DNA from 3 places in the Bradyrhizobium arachidis genome. Region 1 is predicted to be linked to each of the others. Evidence: predicted binding sites of a transcription regulator. Region 1 holds the regulator's gene; each other region holds the start of a gene.
The links. The regulator LexA, encoded in region 1, represses DNA repair genes until DNA is damaged. The targets are predictions, from matches to a motif close to TGTTCNNNNTGTGTTCNG.
Positions count from the first base shown of each region.

Region 1 (5,678 bases):
GATCAGGGCCAGCAAGGACGGTTTTCTGCTCAAGGAGTGGCTCGCCGCCGACGCCGATGCGCGCGAGGCCGGCAGTGCCGCATTGGCTGACGGCGGGTCATGCGACGAGGCCGGCTGCGTCACGCCGCTCGCCGACGGGCGGCTGGTGGCGCTGTCCCTTCGGATCGACGCGCTGGCGGATGATTGCAGTCGCGCTGCACTGGTGGTGACGGCAAGGCCCGCGCCGCCGGATTGCGCGGCGATGGTGGTCGACCGGCAGCGTCTTGCCGCACAAGGAGCGCTCGCCCTGACACATCGCGGCGACGGCTTCGCGGTCCAGGCAGTGAAGGCGAGGGGCACGGACCGTCCATGGTCGCCGGCGATCGCGAGCGAGGCTGATTTCGGGACGAGCCTTGCGCCGCAGGCGGCGACGCTCCGCAACCGGGACGCAACGCCGTCCGAGGCCGACTTGCAGGCCGATGACTGAGCAGATCGGCTACAAGTACCAGGCCAGCACGGCGTCGAGTCCCGCACCTCCGATCACCGGTAGCGCCACCATCCGGCTCAGTCCGGCTGTTTGGGCCTCGGAGCCGGAGATCGAGCCGTCATGCGCGAGATCGTCATTGAGCGCGGGCATGCCGGTGGCCCAGGCGCCGCCGATGCTGCCCTCGCTCCTGGCGATGGATTTGTTCGCATAGAGCGCGGAGAGGTCGGTCTGCGCGCCACAATCGCCGGCGTGGAAGACCAGCGCCGAACGAATCTCGTTCGGCACCCAGATCTCGAAGCGCCGCGCAATCGGCGTTGCCTGCGCGGAGAGGAATGTCAGAACCCAGGTCTTCTCAGTGCCGGCTCGGTAGGGGATGCCGACGCCGAGGTTGATCCCGACTTCGGCCGCGTCCTCCCAGCGCAGAAAGCTCTTGGCGTTGTGCAGGTCCTTGATGATCAGCGGCAGGCCCGCTTTCCAGGTGCGTCCGGGCAGGCCGAAGCCGCGCGGAAACCTGGTGTGGCGGGAGTTGAACTCGAACATGTCGGCGGTGCCATAGTAGCCGTCGACGAGCCTCATCTCGTGGGACGTATCGGCGTCGTTGTGCCAGAGCTCGATGGCGCCGACATGCGCCTCGTCGTCGCCGCAGAACAGCACCATCACCGCTTGCAGGAATTCGCCTGCAAAGACCGGCACCGCGACGCCGCAGGTGAGACCGGCTGCAAGGGCTTGGTCGGTCCGTTTGAAATAGGAGTTGGCGAATTTGGTGAGGATCACCGGGTGGCCGGACGCCCAGGCCTTGCCGGGGAGCCCCTCGTCATATCCGAAGTGCAGATCTTCGCTCACAGCCCTGAACGCGGACAGCCCTTCGCCGTAGAGGCCGCCGCCGAATTCCAGACGCATGCGCGTCCTGTCGGGCACCCAGAGTTCAACGACACGAATGAAGGTTTTCATCGAGTCCGTCCGCCGTCCCAAGCCGGAACAGCATCGGCCATTTGCCTGTGAAACGGACGTTCAAAATTCAGGCAGCGCCGCGCAAACTTCGTGCGACGGGAAGGTGGGATATCGAGAGACACAAACAACACCACGTCGCCGGCCGCGGCCGGCGATGGCGATCTCAATTCCGGGCTCCGACCTGGCGGCCGGGGATATCTGCTTCAACCGATCGGCAGACGCGGCGTTGTCGGGCGGTTCTCGGCACTGACCTGCGGCTTGTGCTCGCGCTCGCCGAGCGGCTGGGTCACGGGCAGTTGCAGCACGGTTGCCTGCTGGCCTTCGACGAGCTGAGTCACCAGGACGTATTTGCCGTCGGGGAATTCGATCGCGTCATGATGGCGATCGGGAATGTGCGGATCAATCTTGCCGAACTTGCCGACACGCGAGTTGACGGTGCGCGTCCAGATCCAGCGATTGTCGTAGCGGACGTTGTCGGCGAAGGCGAGCTCCGTTCCCGGCAGCAGGCAGACCGCGACGGTCGGATCGGCCGCGGAGGCAAAGCCGCGCGTCGAGGTGCCGCGGAACGTTGTCGTCACGATCGTCTCGCCGACCTCGGCAGGGCGCGATGCGACGGCATGCAGGCTGTAGTCACACATCGTGGGTGCTCCTCATGCGGAGATAGCAACCCGCGCCTCTGTCTTACGAGGCGCAGGCCTCTATCAGAGTGGAAGCATCATAGCGTCTGCCCGGTTATAGGCAAATCTGCGGCTCGCTGCCGCAGCGTGCGATCACATTATCTTTCCCGAATCCCCCGGGAACAAAGCCTGCTTTCGTGCATTCGGTGGGCGTATCAGTGGCCAGCCGGCGCCGACCAACCGGAGTATGGCCAGACCGGTTGTGATGGTTGCGTGAGCGCATTGCGCGCGTTGCGGACTTGCTCGCTCATGGTCGTTTCCTTGGCCGTCTCCTTACGGACATGGCGGTGCGATGGTGCGGCAACGGCTTGCGATGCTGATGCTGCGATCAGCGCCGCTGCTACTGTGCTCAGGATGATCTTGCGCATGACATCTCCTCCAACCTTCGAAAGCCGATCCGGAGCGGTGCTGCTTCGTGCGGCGTGGCGAGGATGTAGCGCTAGAGGAGGGGCCGGATAATCTGCGCGAAACCAGAAAGACTATCCAGCGGGAGCGGACAATCATCCGCTCCGATCTCTGGTCGGCGATGCCGATCGAAGCGCGCGGACAGCGCGCTTAGTACTTGCGGTATCAGTACTTCCGATAAAGCCCGATCAGCTTGCCCTGAATCTTGACCCGGTTCGGCGGCAGGATGCGCACCTCATAGGCCGCATTGGCGGGCTCGAGCGCGATCGAGGCGCCGCGGCGGCGGAAGCGTTTCAAGGTCGCTTCCTCGTCGTCGATCAGCGCCACCACGATGTCGCCGGTGTCGGCGCTCTCGTTGCGCTGGATCAGCGCCATGTCGCCGTCGAGGATGCCGGCTTCCACCATGGAATCGCCGCGCACTTCGAGCGCGTAGTGCTCGCCCGAGCCGAGCATATCGGGCGGGACGCTGATGGTGTGGCTGCGGGTCTGCAACGCCTCGATCGGCGTGCCGGCCGCGATCCGGCCCATCACCGGCACCGCGACGGGACGCTCGCCCTCGTCCGCAGGCGGGCTGGAGGTCGTGCGGACCTTGCCGAGATTGCCCTCGATGACGCTCGGCGTGAAGCCGCGGCGATTGCCGGCGGCCGCCTGCAGCTCGGGCAGCTTGATCACCTCGATGGCGCGGGCGCGGTTGGGCAGGCGGCGGATGAAGCCGCGCTCCTCGAGCGCGGTGATCAGGCGATGGATGCCTGATTTCGAGCGCAGATCGAGCGCGTCCTTCATCTCGTCGAAGGAGGGCGGTACGCCGCTTTCCTTCAGTCGCTCGCTGATGAACCGCAGGAGCTCGTACTGTTTGCGCGTTAACATCTCGACCAAAATCCCCCGGTTGATGTCGTTCGATTCCGAGACGCTGAATTCAGCGATAAGCCGCTGCATGCTCGAAACAAATCATGAACGGACACTATATGTTCGATACATGTTCCGCAACTGCTTAATTTACCGTGAACGCGACAAAGTTCGCGTCACGCGTGTGGCCAGCGCGTTCAGACCGGCAGGCGCAGCACCTCGCAAGGTGTGCCGGCTTCGGCCTTCGGCGCGAACGGCGCGCGCACGAGAAGTGCCTGTGCCGCAGCGAGATTCGCAAGCAGCGAGGAATCCTGGTGATTGACGGGAAGGGCGATCAGCGTGCCGTCGTCGCGCGTCTCCAGGCGTGCGCGCAGATAATCTTCGCGCTGGTCGTTGGCGCCGACGTCGCGGCCCAGCACCGCGCGCTCGCGGCGATGGTGAATCACGGAGCGGCCCGACAGCGCCCGAATCAGCGGCACCATGAACAGGAAGGCGCACACATAGGATGACACGGGATTGCCGGGCAGGCCGATCACGCGCATCGCCGCCAACCTTCCATGCATCATCGGCTTGCCGGGCCGCATCGCGATCTTCCAGAACGTCATCGCGGTGCCCTCGGCCTTCAGCGCCTGCTGGACCAGATCGTGGTCGCCGACCGAGGCGCCGCCGGTGGTGATCAGGATGTCGGCGCCGCTCGCGCGGGCGCGGCGTATGCCCGCGGTGGTGGCGTCCAGGGTATCGGCGGCAACACCGAGATCGACGGTATCGGCGCCCTCGCTGCGGGCGAGCGCGTGCAGGGCATAGCCGTTGGAATAGACGATCTGGCCGGGGCCAGGCGTGGTGCCCGGCATCACCAGCTCGTCGCCGGTGGCGAGAATCGCGACCTTCGGGCGGCGGTGGACGGGTAGAAACGGGTGATTCATGCCGGCGGCGAGCGCGAGGTCGCGCTCCGTCAGCCGGATGCCCTTGCGCAGCAGCACGTCGCCCTCGCTGAAATCGACGCCGGCGGGGCGGATGTGTCGTCCCGTCACGGCCGCTTCCTTGATCGTGATGCGCCTGCCGTCCGCAACCGTGTCCTCCTGGATCACGATCGCGTCTGCGCCGTCGGGAACGACGCCGCCGGTGAAGATCCGCACGGCTTCGCCGGCGCCGACCGATCCTGCAAACGGCCGCCCCGCCGCGACCTCGCCGATCACGGTAAGCTGGGAATCGATCTTGGCGGCGTCGGCCGCACGCACCGCATAGCCATCCATCGCCGACATCGCCTGCGGCGGCTGGGTGCGCCGCGCCGCGACGTCGTGGGCAAGCACGCGCTGGAAGGCCTGGTCGAGGGCGAGCATTTCTTCAGGCAGCGGCTCTGCGCCGGCAAGCACCGCGGCAAGCGCGTCAGAAACCGGCATCAGGGCCACGGGTGAAAACTCCAGCTGCGCCCGTTCGGGCAAATCGGCGGCGAGAGTTCTAGCCGAGTGCAGGCGCAGAGGCAAAAAGGCGATCACGCAGGATGATTCATCCTGCGTTGTCCGCTCTGCAGTGAAGGATAGACGTCAAGTCCGCCGCGGCATGATCCAGAAGGCGAGACAGACCGGGACGAGGATGGCCATGGCGAGGACGAGAAGGACGAGTGCCACGGCCAGCATCGGTCAACTCCCCGGCTGCTCGTCCGGACTGACGTCCGGCGCTTTGGGACTCTGATCCTTGTCGGGCAGCGGATCGGCCTGCGATTTCAGGTCGGCGGCCTTGCTGATCAGCTTGGCGGAGAGCTCAGAATCCGAGGTGGTTCTGGCGTATTTCATCAGCAGCGAGGCCTGCTTGGTGAGGTAGGTTTTGCCCAACACGACGATAAGCCTGATGTAGAATTCCCAACGGACTCATGAGTCCGGAAGCCGGTATTCGTTCCGGGAACTCCGTACAAAATTGCACAAAGTGATTGGGTTCCTCATTTTGCGCCAAATTAGGTCCAGCACCGGCGCGCCCCAGCGACGGGCCGAACCGGCCCCCAACGTCAAACCCCGAGTGCCTTCAAGGCGTTCCCGACATCGGTGGGCGAGGTCACATGCACCGCGGTCAAGCCGCGGGCGCGGGCTCCCTCGATGTTCTCGGCAAGATCGTCGAAGAATACGATCCGGTTGGCCGGCACGCCGATGGCGGCCACGACATGGTCGAAAGCCTCCGCGTCCGGCTTGCGCAGGCCGATGCTGGAGGACAGGTAGACCTCGCGGAAATGGCCGAGCAGGTCGGCATATTCCTTCGAGAAATAGTCCACGTGCGGCCGGTTGGTGTTGGAGAAGGCGTAGAGCGGCATTTGCCGCGCCGCGCGCGGCAACAGCTCGGCA
Region 1 is NZ_CP030050.1:5,660,714-5,666,391, reverse strand. It holds gene WN72_RS26495 (ComEC/Rec2 family competence protein) at 1-466, shown strand, start outside; gene WN72_RS26490 (GAF domain-containing protein) at 476-1,417, opposite strand; gene WN72_RS26485 (hypothetical protein) at 1,621-2,055, opposite strand; gene WN72_RS26480 (hypothetical protein) at 2,250-2,462, opposite strand; gene lexA (transcriptional repressor LexA) at 2,665-3,366, opposite strand; gene WN72_RS26470 (molybdopterin molybdotransferase MoeA) at 3,543-4,754, opposite strand; gene WN72_RS26465 (hypothetical protein) at 4,986-5,180, opposite strand; gene WN72_RS26460 (HAD family hydrolase) at 5,348-5,678, opposite strand, start outside.

Region 2 (5,678 bases), 4.9 Mb from region 1:
CAAGAAGCGCGAAGCGCTGATGATGCCGCTGTCCTCGGCCTTGCAGGTCGCGCTCGACAAGGTCCAGGTCTGCAAGACCTGCGGCAACATCGACACCCAAAATCCCTGCACGGTCTGCACCGATCCGAAGCGCGATCCCGCCATCATCGTGGTGGTCGCCGACGTCGCCGATCTCTGGGCGCTGGAGCGGGCCAATGCGACGCAAGGGCGCTATCACGTGCTCGGCGCGACCCTGTCGCCGCTCGACGGCGTCGGTCCGCAAGACCTCACCATCGACGCGCTGGTCGCGCGGGCCCATGCGGCAGAAGTGCACGAGATCATCCTGGCGCTGAATGCCACCGTCGACGGCCAGACCACGGCGCATTACATCACCGACCTGCTCCAGGACGCCAACGTTAAAGTAACCCGGCTCGCGCACGGTGTGCCCGTCGGCGGCGAGCTTGATTATCTCGATGAGGGTACGCTATCGGCCGCGATGCGGCAGCGGACCCTGTTCTAGCTATCCTACAGACCTCACGGAACGGACGACATGACGAAACTTTTCGCCACACGGCTGGCTTTGGCCCTGACGATGACGATGCTGGTGACCCCGGCCGTCTCGGCGCAGCAGGGCGACGAGGCGGCGCCGCCGCCCAAGCCCGGCAAGCCGATCAACAATGGGGACGTGCTTTCGGGCGAGCTGAACGCGATGAAGGTGCGCGACGTCAAGAACGCCGGCAAGCGGGTCGCGATGTACCAGATCACCTCAGAGCCGCGCCGCCTGCCGGCGCCGAACGGGCTGTGCAATCTCGAGACCGGCCCTGAGACCTTCCAGCTCGTCACCTCCAGCGACGCGCAGGCCGCGCAGCTGAAATCGTTCGTCGGCAAGGAGATCTCGGTCAAGGTCGACGAGGTCGCCTGCGCCAGCGATCCCGGCCAGATGAGCGAGGCCGTGATCACGAAGTGGAGCCTGATCAGGAAGCAGTAAGCGGCACGCGAGATGCCGTAGGGTGGGCAAAGCGAAGCGTGCCCACCACCTGTTTCTAATTCATGGCGTGATGGTGGGCACGGCGCGTTGCGCCTTTGCCCACCCTACGAGACTACGGCGGCAGCGTCACACCCGCACCGGCCCGAGCGCCTCGAAATGCCCGCGCTTCTGCAGCCAGGCCAGCAGCATCAGGCTTGGGATCGCCACCAGCACGCAGATCACGAAGAACAGTGCCCAGCCGGTCGTCTCCGCCACGAAGCCGGCACCGGACGAGAGATACGTCCGCCCCACCGCCGCGAGCGCGGTGAGCAGCGCGTATTGCGTCGCCGTGTGGAGCGGGTTCTGGCACAGCGCCGAGAGATAGGCGACGAAGATCACCGTGCCGATGGCGCTGGTGAAGTTCTCTGCGCAGATGGCGAGCGCCAGCGCCCATTGATTGGTGCCGACCACGGCGAGCCAGGAGAAGGACAGGTTGGCGAGCGCCTGCACCACGCCGCCGATCCAGAGCGATGTCGCCAGCGAATAGCGCCGCGCGACAAAGCCACCGGCGAAGCCGCCAATCAGCGTCGCTGCGAGGCCGACGCCCTTGACGATCGCCGCATAGTCGTTGCGGGTGAAGCCGAGGTCGATCACGAACGGCGCCGTCATCGTGCCGGAGAACGCATCGGTGAACTTGAACAGCACGACGAAGGCGAGCGCCGCGAGCGCATCCTTGCGCGATAGGAACTCCGAGAAGGCGCCGATCGCCGCATGCAGCACGCGCGTGAACGCGGTCTCGGCCTGTGTCACGGCTTCCGCCCGCACCGATTGCTCCGGCTCGGTCGCGGCCAGCGCCGTGATCGTTCCGATCAGCACCATCGCCGCCATCACTACATAGCCCCACATCCACGCAGAGGGGCGCGGGATGCCGGTGTCCTCGAAGCCGGAGACGATGAACAGCGCGCCCGCGGTCGAGACCAGCATGCCGATGCGATAGGCCGCAACGTAAGCGGCCATGCCGGCGGCCTGCTCGCTCTCGGGCAGGCTCTCGACGCGGAAGGCGTCGACGACGATGTCCTGCGTCGACGATGTCGTCGCCACCAGCAGCGCGCCGAGCGCGACGTAGAACGGCGAGCGCGCGGGATCGGTCATCGCCAGCAGCAGGATCGCGATGATCAGCAGCAATTGCGAGAACACCAGCCAGCCGCGCCGCCGTCCGAACGCGCGCGTGAACAGCGGCACATGCAGCGCGTCGACCAGTGGCGCCCACAAAAATTTCAGCGTGTAGGGCGTGCCGACCAGCGCGAACAGCCCGATGGTCTTGAGATCGACCCCAGCCTCGCGCATCCAGACCAGCAGCGTCGATCCCGACAGCGCCAGCGGCAGCCCCGAGGAGAAGCCGAGGAACAGCACGATCAGCACCCGCGGTTGCAGGTACACAGCCAGGCTCTCGCGCCAGGAGGTCGCAGGGGCGGGGCTAGCGGCTGGGGAGGTCACCTCGGGTGCAGTCATGGGGTGGTGTTAGCAGATTCTGGGGAAAAAGACTCTGGTGTGCGGTGAGAGGGGAAAGCCCTCGGCACCCTCAGTGTCATCGTCCGCGAAGGCGGACGATCCAGTAAACACCAGCGTCTCGGTTCAACCACAATCGCCGCGGCGTACTGGATACCCCGCCTTCGCGGGGTATGACAGCGCGGCGAGGTATGTCATGGTGGGCCGGCGATGCCGGGATAAGGATCATCCCAGTTTGGGTTGTGCTGCTCGATCAGTCGAATCTTCCAAGCCCTGTTCCACTTTTTGAGCCGCTTCTCCCGCTTGATCGCGTTCTCGGGATCATCGAATTGCTCGAAGTAGACAAGCCGGGCGACGTCGTACTTTTCAGTGAAGCTCTCGATGAGTTTGGACTTGTGCTGCGTCACGCGGCGGATGATGTCGTTCGTGACGCCGATATATAGCGTTCCGCCGATCCTGCTGGCGAGAATGTAGACGTAGTAATGGCGTGCGCTCATGCCAGCCTTCACCCCTGTCATCGTCCGCGAAGGCGGACGATCCAGTAATCACCAGCGTCTCGATTCAATCACGACTGTCACGGAATACTGGATGCCCCGCCTTCGCGGGGCATGACAGTGTGCCTCTATCTCACTCCCCCGCCTGGAGCTTCCGCGGAAACAGCTCCGGTGCGCCCGTCGCGACCAGCCGCGGGCCTTCCGGCGCATCGGTCTTGCTGAAATCGAGTTCCTCGATTCTCCCCGCGCGCTTCTCGATCTTGTCGGCGGAGATCAGCACCTGGCGGACGTCCTCGTTCACGTCGGCAAAATGCTTTTGCAGCTTCATCACACGGTCGCGCAGGCGGCCGAGATCGTCGCCGAGCTTGATCACCTCGGTGCGGATCTGGTCGGCGGCATCGCGCATGCGCGCGTCCTTCATGATCTGCTGCATCACCTGGATCGCGAGCATCAGGAGCGAGGGCGACACCAGCACCACGCGGGCGCGATAGGCCTTCTGAATCACGTCGTCGAAGCCGTCGTGGATCTCGGCATAGACCGATTCCGACGGCACGAACATCAGCGCCATCTCCTGGGTCTCGCCGGCGACGAGATATTTTTCCGCGATGTCGCTGACATGCTTCATCACGTCGCCGCGCAGCCGCTGCGTGGCCACGCGCCGCTCCTCGTCGGTGCGGGCGTCGTGCAGCGCGGTCATCGCCTCCAGCGGAAATTTCGCGTCGATGCAGAGCGGGCGCTGGTCGGGCAGGAACACGACGCAGTCCGGGCGCTTGCCGGTCGAGAGCGTGAACTGGAACTCGTAGGAGCCTTTCGGCAGTCCGTCCTGGACGATCGCCTCCATCCGCGCCTGGCCGAAGGCGCCGCGCGACTGCTTGTTGGCGAGCACGTCGCGCAAGGTGGTCACCTGCGTGGTGAGGTCGGTGAGGTTCTTGTGCGCGTTGTCGATGATGCCGAGCCGCTCGTGCAGCGCGCGCAGGCTCTCCATGGTGTTGCGGGTCGAATGTTCCATGGACTGGCCGACGCGGTGGGTCACCGAATCGAGCCGCTCGTTGACCGCCCGCGCCATCTCGGCCTGACGGCCGGCCAGCGCCTGGGTCATGGCATCGACCCGGCCGGAGGCCTCAGCTTGGGCGTGCAGCACCTGGGCGAGGCGCTCCTCGAGCTCGTCGGCACGGATCGCATGCGCCATGGCAAGTTCCGCGCCGCGCCGTCCCGAGCGAGTGATCACGACCGCAATCACAACCAGCAGGATGAGGACCAGCGCGCCGAAGCCGATCAGCGCATCGATGGTGCGCACCGGCCAGTCGCCAGCCATGAAAATGATCTCGTTCATGCCAGCCCTTCTAACCGATTCGCGCTCGGTCGCGAACGAAGGGGGAACGATTTCGGTAAAGAACTCCTTAAGTTTTATGGTTAACGAAACCTGAAGTTTTATCGTGAGCGGAGCGTGAGCCGGGTTCCTGGCCGCATTGACCGCATCCGGCGCGCGGCTTAAATCGCCGCCATGGCCCTACGAGAAATCATCATCCTGCCCGACAAGCAGCTGCGCCTGGTCTCCAAGCCGATCGAGAAGGTCACGCCGGAGATCCGCAAGCTTGCCGACGACATGTTCGAGACCATGTACGACGCGCCCGGAATCGGGCTTGCGGCGATCCAGGTCGCGCAGCCGCTGCGCCTGATCACCATGGACCTCGCCAAGCCCAACCAGGACGGCGAGACCAAGCCGGAACCGCGCGTGTTCATCAACCCCGAGATCATCGCCTCCTCCGAGGAGCTGTCCACTTACGAGGAAGGCTGCCTGTCGATCCCCGAATATTACGAGGAGGTCGAGCGCCCTGCGAAGGTGCGCGTGCGCTTCACCGATCTCGACGGCAAGCTGCATGAGGAGGACGCCGAAGGCCTCTACGCCACCTGCATCCAGCACGAGATCGACCATCTCAACGGCGTGCTGTTCGTCGACTACCTGTCGAAGCTCAAGCGCGACCGCGTGATGAAGAAGTTCGAGAAAGCCGCCAAGCGCGCGGGCGAGTGAGTCTCTAATGCTGCTCCGCATTCCCTGCGCTCCCTCCCCCCTTGCGGGGGAGGGCGGGGGAGAGGGGTAGCCCCGGCGGAAGTCCATCCGTCATCTGAATTACGTGCGTGCCGCGAACGCTTGTGCCGAGAGAGCGCGTCGTGTGGCACCCCTCTCCCTAGCCCTCCCCCGCAAGGGGGGGAGGGAACGCAGCGAGTTCTGTTGATGCCCCTCCGCCTGATCTTCATGGGCACGCCCGATTTCTCCGTGCCGACGCTGCTCGAGCTGGTCGCGCATGGCCACGAGATCGCGGCCGTCTACACCCGTGCGCCGAAGCCGGGCGGGCGGCGCGGGCTGCAATTGCAGCCGACCCCGGTCGAGGAAGCGGCGCGAAAGCTCGGCGTGCCCGTGCTGACGCCGAAGACGCTGAAGACTGAGGAAGCGCTGGAAGAATTTCGCGCGTTCGACGCCGATGCCGCCGTCGTCGTCGCCTACGGCATGATCCTGCCGCAGGCGATCCTCGATGCGCCAAAGCTCGGTTGCTACAATCTGCATGCTTCGCTGCTGCCGCGCTGGCGCGGCGCGGCGCCGATCAACCGCGCCATCATGGCTGGTGATGCCGAAAGCGGCGTGATGGTGATGAAGATGGATGTCGGCCTCGACACCGGCGACGTCGCCATGGCCGAGCGTCTTCCGATCACCGACACCATGACCGCGC
Region 2 is NZ_CP030050.1:791,497-797,174, forward strand. It holds gene recR (recombination mediator RecR) at 1-499, shown strand, start outside; gene WN72_RS03725 (hypothetical protein) at 530-967, shown strand; gene WN72_RS03730 (AmpG family muropeptide MFS transporter) at 1,094-2,458, opposite strand; gene WN72_RS03735 (GIY-YIG nuclease family protein) at 2,650-2,952, opposite strand; gene WN72_RS03740 (DNA recombination protein RmuC) at 3,083-4,282, opposite strand; gene def (peptide deformylase) at 4,454-4,981, shown strand; gene fmt (methionyl-tRNA formyltransferase) at 5,186-5,678, shown strand, end outside.
Region 2: the regulator LexA is predicted to act here: its motif matches at 4,314-4,331, upstream of WN72_RS03740 (DNA recombination protein RmuC).

Region 3 (5,678 bases), 1.0 Mb from region 1:
CTGCGACCGTGGAAGCCGTGTGGCGTGCCTTCGGCGGCCAGCTCTCCTATGCCGAGATCGACGCGACCACGCGAGAGGCGCTGCCGGAGGCGCTGAAGCGCACGACCGACTTCCTCACCCATCCCGTCTTCCACGCGCATCGCTCGGAGACCGAGATGCTGCGCTACATGCGCAAGCTCTCGGATCGCGACCTCGCGCTCGACCGCGCCATGATCCCGCTGGGCTCCTGCACCATGAAGCTGAACGCGACCACCGAGATGATGCCGCTGACCTGGCCGGAATTCGGCTCGCTGCACCCGTTCGTGCCGCGCGAGCAGGCGGCCGGCTATCATGCGCTGTTCGCCCGGCTGGAGAAGTGGCTGTGCGACATCACCGGCTATGACGCGATCTCACTCCAGCCCAATTCCGGTGCGCAGGGCGAATATGCCGGCCTGCTTGCGATCCGCGGCTATCACGCCGCACGCGGTGAGAGCCACCGCAAGATCTGCCTGATCCCCTCCTCCGCCCACGGCACCAACCCGGCATCGGCCGCGATGGTCGGCATGGACGTGGTGGTGGTCGCCTGCGAGAAGAACGGCGACGTCGACGTCAATGATCTCCGCGCCAAGGCGGAAAAGCATTCGAACGACCTCGCCGCCGTCATGATCACCTATCCCTCGACCCATGGCGTGTTCGAGGAGCATATTCGCGAGATCTGCGACATCGTGCACGGCCATGGCGGCCAGGTGTATCTGGACGGTGCCAACCTCAACGCGCAGGTCGGCCTGAGCAGGCCCGGCGATTACGGCGCCGACGTCAGCCATCTCAATCTGCACAAGACCTTCTGCATCCCGCATGGCGGCGGCGGCCCCGGCATGGGCCCGATCGGCGTGAAGGCGCATCTGGCGCCATTCCTCCCCGGCCATCCGGCGACGCAGGCGGATGCCCCGGTCGGCCCGGTCTCGGCCGCGCCGTTCGGCTCGGCCTCGATCCTGACCATCTCCTACATCTACATCCTGATGATGGGCGGCGACGGCCTGAAGCGCGCCACCGAGATCGCGATCCTCAATGCCAACTACATCGCAGCGCGCCTCGATCCGCACTTCCCGGTGCTCTACAAGAACGCGAGGGGCCGCGTCGCGCATGAGTGCATCGTCGATCCCCGTCCGCTGAAGACGACGAGCGGCGTCACCGTCGACGACATCGCAAAACGCCTGATCGACTACGGCTTCCACGCCCCGACCATGAGCTTCCCGGTGCCGGGCACGCTGATGATCGAGCCGACCGAATCGGAATCGAAGGCGGAGCTCGATCGCTTCTGCGACGCCATGATCGCGATCCGGAAAGAAATCGCCGAGGTCGAGGCCGGCCGCTTCAAGATCGAAGCATCGCCGCTGCGCCACGCCCCGCACACCGTGCACGACATCGCGGACGACGACTGGAAGCGCGCCTACACCCGCGCTGAGGGCTGCTTCCCCGACGGCGTCTCGCGTACTGACAAATACTGGTGCCCGGTCGGTCGCGTCGACAACGTCTATGGCGATCGCAACCTGGTGTGCTCGTGCCCGCCGGTGAGCGATTACGCGGAAGCCGCGGAGTAAGACGCAACGGAGGTTTCGTAGGGTGGGCAAAGCGCAAGCGTGCCCACCACCTTTCGGCACGTTGGAATATGGTGGGCACGGCGCTACGCGCCTTTGCCCACCCTACGGTCCGATTTAGGGGACAACCAGTTTCGTAGGGTGGGCAAAGCGGAGCGTGCCCACCACCTTTGCATGCGGTGAAAGATGGTGGGCACGGCGCTTACGTGCCTTTGCCCACCCTACGGCTGCGAAAGCACCTCGAGGGCACAACCAGCGACCGGCTTTCGCGATCCCATCGCAGAGCCGTTCGTTGGTGAGGTGCGTGCCACCCCACTGTCACGCCCAAAACGAAACGGGCACTGAAGACGTCGGCAACTCAACGTCCTCAGCGCCCGCTCCTCGCGAAAACTCTTCGCGTTAAGGCTTACTCCTCCGCCGGCTCCTCGCCGTCGGCGTCGCTCTCGGGCGTGCCGGCCAAAATCTGCTCGGAGATCAGGCCGGAGTTCTGGCGGATCGAGGTCTCGATCTTGGCGGTGATGTCGGGGTTGCCCTTCAAAAACGCCTTGGCGTTCTCGCGGCCCTGGCCGAGACGCTGGCTGTCATAGGAGAACCAGGCGCCCGACTTCTCGACGATGCCGGCCTTGACGCCGAGGTCGAGGATCTCGCCCATCTTGGAGACGCCCTCGCCGTACATGATGTCGAACTCGACCTGCTTGAAGGGCGGCGCCAGCTTGTTCTTCACCACCTTCACGCGCGTGGTGTTGCCGACCACTTCGTCGCGCTCCTTGATCGCGCCGATGCGACGGATGTCGAGACGGACGGAGGCATAGAACTTCAGCGCGTTACCGCCGGTCGTGGTTTCCGGCGAGCCGTACATCACACCGATCTTCATGCGGATCTGGTTGATGAAGATCACCATGGTGTTGGACTTGTTGATGGAGGCCGTCAGCTTGCGCAGCGCCTGGCTCATCAGACGTGCCTGCAGGCCCGGCAGCGCATCGCCCATCTCGCCTTCGAGCTCGGCCTTCGGCACCAGCGCCGCAACCGAATCGACCACCAGCACGTCCACCGCGCCCGAACGCACCAGCGTGTCGCAAATTTCCAGCGCCTGCTCGCCGGTGTCGGGCTGCGAGATCAGGAGCTCGTCGATGTTGACGCCCAGCTTGCGGGCATAGACCGGGTCGAGCGCGTGCTCGGCGTCGATGAAGGCGCAGATGCCGCCCTTCTTCTGTGCTTCCGCCACCGTGTGCAGCGCCAGCGTGGTCTTGCCCGAGGATTCCGGCCCGTATATCTCGACGATGCGCCCCTTCGGCAGACCGCCGATGCCGAGCGCGATATCGAGCCCGAGCGAGCCGGAGGACACCGCCTCGATGTCCATGGACCGGTCGCTCTTGCCGAGCTTCATCACCGATCCCTTGCCGAACTGGCGCTCGATCTGGGAGAGCGCGGCAGCCAGGGCTTTACTCTTGTCCATGGAAGATCCTTCGACGATACGCAGGGCAGTGGCGGACATTGGGTCGTGCTCCTTATGGCGAGGATTCGCGTGTGGGACAAACGATTGGGCGGCGGGTCGTCGATAAAAGTATGTACCCTATCTGTTCTATGTTCGCAATATGTTCTTTCGCGAATTCGGGTGCTGTCCGTATTTGACCCTCGGTGTCCCAGTTTGTTCTAGCGAGTGTCCTAAGTTCAATTTTGAACCAATGCGGCCGGTGGTAGTTGAGGCCGCATCACCGGCTTCGGCTCTGCCCGTAGGCGTCGGTGGCTGAGAGACCGAGAGCGCTCCCGCCTGCTACCAGGGAGCGCCGCTATGCCGGACTATTCTCACCGAATCGCCGTTCAGACCGCTCTAATCGCCGCAGAAATCGAGCGAACCCAGCAGATTTGCAGACGCTCGATGGAACTGCTCCGGCTTCCGCTTCCGAGCACATTCCTTGGAAACAGACTCAATCCGCCGCCAGAAGAAGAGAATGAGGAGTAAGACCGCCTGAGTTGGAGACCTCTTTCGGTCCTCATCCAAATTGCGACAGGAACGTTCAGCGGTAGCCTTGTCGGCTTGGCGCGGGTGTCCCGTCAGATGACACAAAACCTTGGCATAGGTTGTGCAGACTAACCGTCACCGGGGAATTGCTCATTCCCACCCGGGGCTGGAAAGCCGCCGCCCGCGCTCAATTTAAGCGGGCGGCGTTTTTGCTTCGCCCGTGAAATCTTCCACTGTCCTAATTCGATTTGCCGGGTGTCCTAATAGGAGCGCACCGCAGATCGCGGCCTTTCGAGCCTCCTGAAATTGAATTTTGAGGTGCCGTGCTCCTCTGGCTGAAGCGCCGGCCATCAAGCGGTGGGAGCTTGTATTTAAATGCTACAAATTGTAACGCTTATATTTGTAGCGCTACGAGACGTAGACAATTTCAGGAGGAGACATGAAGTCGATGATCAAGATCGCGCTCGTGCTGGCCGTGTTCGCCGGCTCGGCGGCGGCTTACGCCCACACATCGTGCGGTCCGATGTCGTCGGGCGCTCCGAAGGTCGGCATGAAAATCACGAAGCGGTGGCAGCTGCACGACGGCTGTCACAGCCGCTACGCGCAGATGCTGGGCAAGCCCTGCCACTAAAGCGCGATGAGATTTGGATTGGCTTGTTGTTCACGCATGATCTTTCCGGAAAACCGCTTCGTACTTTTCCGGATCATGCTTTAACGCGCGAGAGGCTCAAAGACGGCGAGAGGCCGCCTCAGCTGTCGGCCTCTTTGATTTTTCCCGATCCGCCGCATCTGGTGCAGGGACGAAACTCGACCTTCTCACCAAGGTGCATCGGCTTCATGCCGCTGTCCCGGCCCGTCCCGTCGCATTCGGGGCAGTTGTGCTCGACATCCTTCTGCTCGCTCATGTGCGCCTCTCGCTAAAGCATGATCCGGAAAAGTGCGTAGCGGTTTTTCGAAGAGATCATGCGCAAACAACAAGCCAAAGCGCGATGATCACTCATCCTGATCTCATCGCGCTTTAGGGCATTCGAGCGGATCTCATCGCGAGGTTAGCCGGCTGGCAACCTTTCTTTGGGCCTGACGGAAGATTCAATCTTGCCGTGCCCCCTCTTCCATTGAAGCTGACGCGCAGCAAAGACGCAGCCGCCGGCCGCCGTCATAAATCCGCAATCCTGCGGCACCGAACCTTTGCGCGGTTACCGGCTTTGTCGGGACGGGGCCGCTCTAACGGGGAGCTCTGTCATGGCGGAAGACACGCACCACGATGCGGCGAGGCGCAATCATTTCCTCGAGGCGGCGCTCGAGGAGATGGCGAAGTTCGAGCGCAAGGAAAACGAGTTCCGCAAGAAGGACCGCGAGGAGCGCGCCGCCGAGCTGCGCCTGCCCGTGGGCGAGATCAAGGTCCATTAGGCCGCGCTTGGACCTGTTTGGACCGGCCCTGTTTGGCAACCGGCTTCGGAGCTGACCGGCCCTCCCGGCGCGGCTGATCGCGCGCGCGTGCCCGCCAGGGGACCGCTTCGCACGCGGCGGCGAAACCGCACTGAAGGTATCGAAACACCTATATTAAGCCATTGATTGCACAGCGAAATTGCCCAGCGCCCTACTGTGCATGGGGTTGTTTTCAGCTTTTGAAAGCCGCCATCGTGCCGGGCCCGATGCCTCGGACCCGCTTTCCGCGCGCCCGACGCCGCCCTACAGCAGCATCAATAGCGCGATGCCGATCACCAGCACCACGAAGCCAGCCGCCGTCGCGGCGGCAAATGACCGCTCTACGTTATCCATGATGCCACCCCGTTCTCGGCGCGCCACGTTTCCCCCATGGCATCGTCGAAGCAGTGAATCTCGCCCGCGGGTGTGGCTCCAGTTGTGCGATCGGATGGCCAAATTGGGACCTGTGCGGGGCCAGTCTGCGGCCTCGTGCCGCGCAAGCTTTAGCTGCCTCCGTCAGGCGCCTGTAAGCCGACTCCCCTAGTTTCATTTCGCCCGGTGGACCAACACCGGGCCTCCATACCCAGTCGATGACCCCGCTCGGCCCCGAGCGGGGTTTTCTGTTTGCGGGGGCAACACCGGAGCGACCGCGATCTGCCGACGTGTCAGGCTGCCGTAAGCTGAGGCCGCTAGGGTCATCGGGCTATGGT
Region 3 is NZ_CP030050.1:6,685,628-6,691,305, forward strand. It holds gene gcvP (aminomethyl-transferring glycine dehydrogenase) at 1-1,580, shown strand, start outside; gene recA (recombinase RecA) at 1,984-3,072, opposite strand; gene WN72_RS31470 (hypothetical protein) at 3,980-4,171, shown strand; gene WN72_RS31475 (hypothetical protein) at 4,290-4,445, opposite strand; gene WN72_RS31480 (hypothetical protein) at 4,783-4,950, shown strand.
Region 3: the regulator LexA is predicted to act here: its motif matches at 3,163-3,180, upstream of recA (recombinase RecA).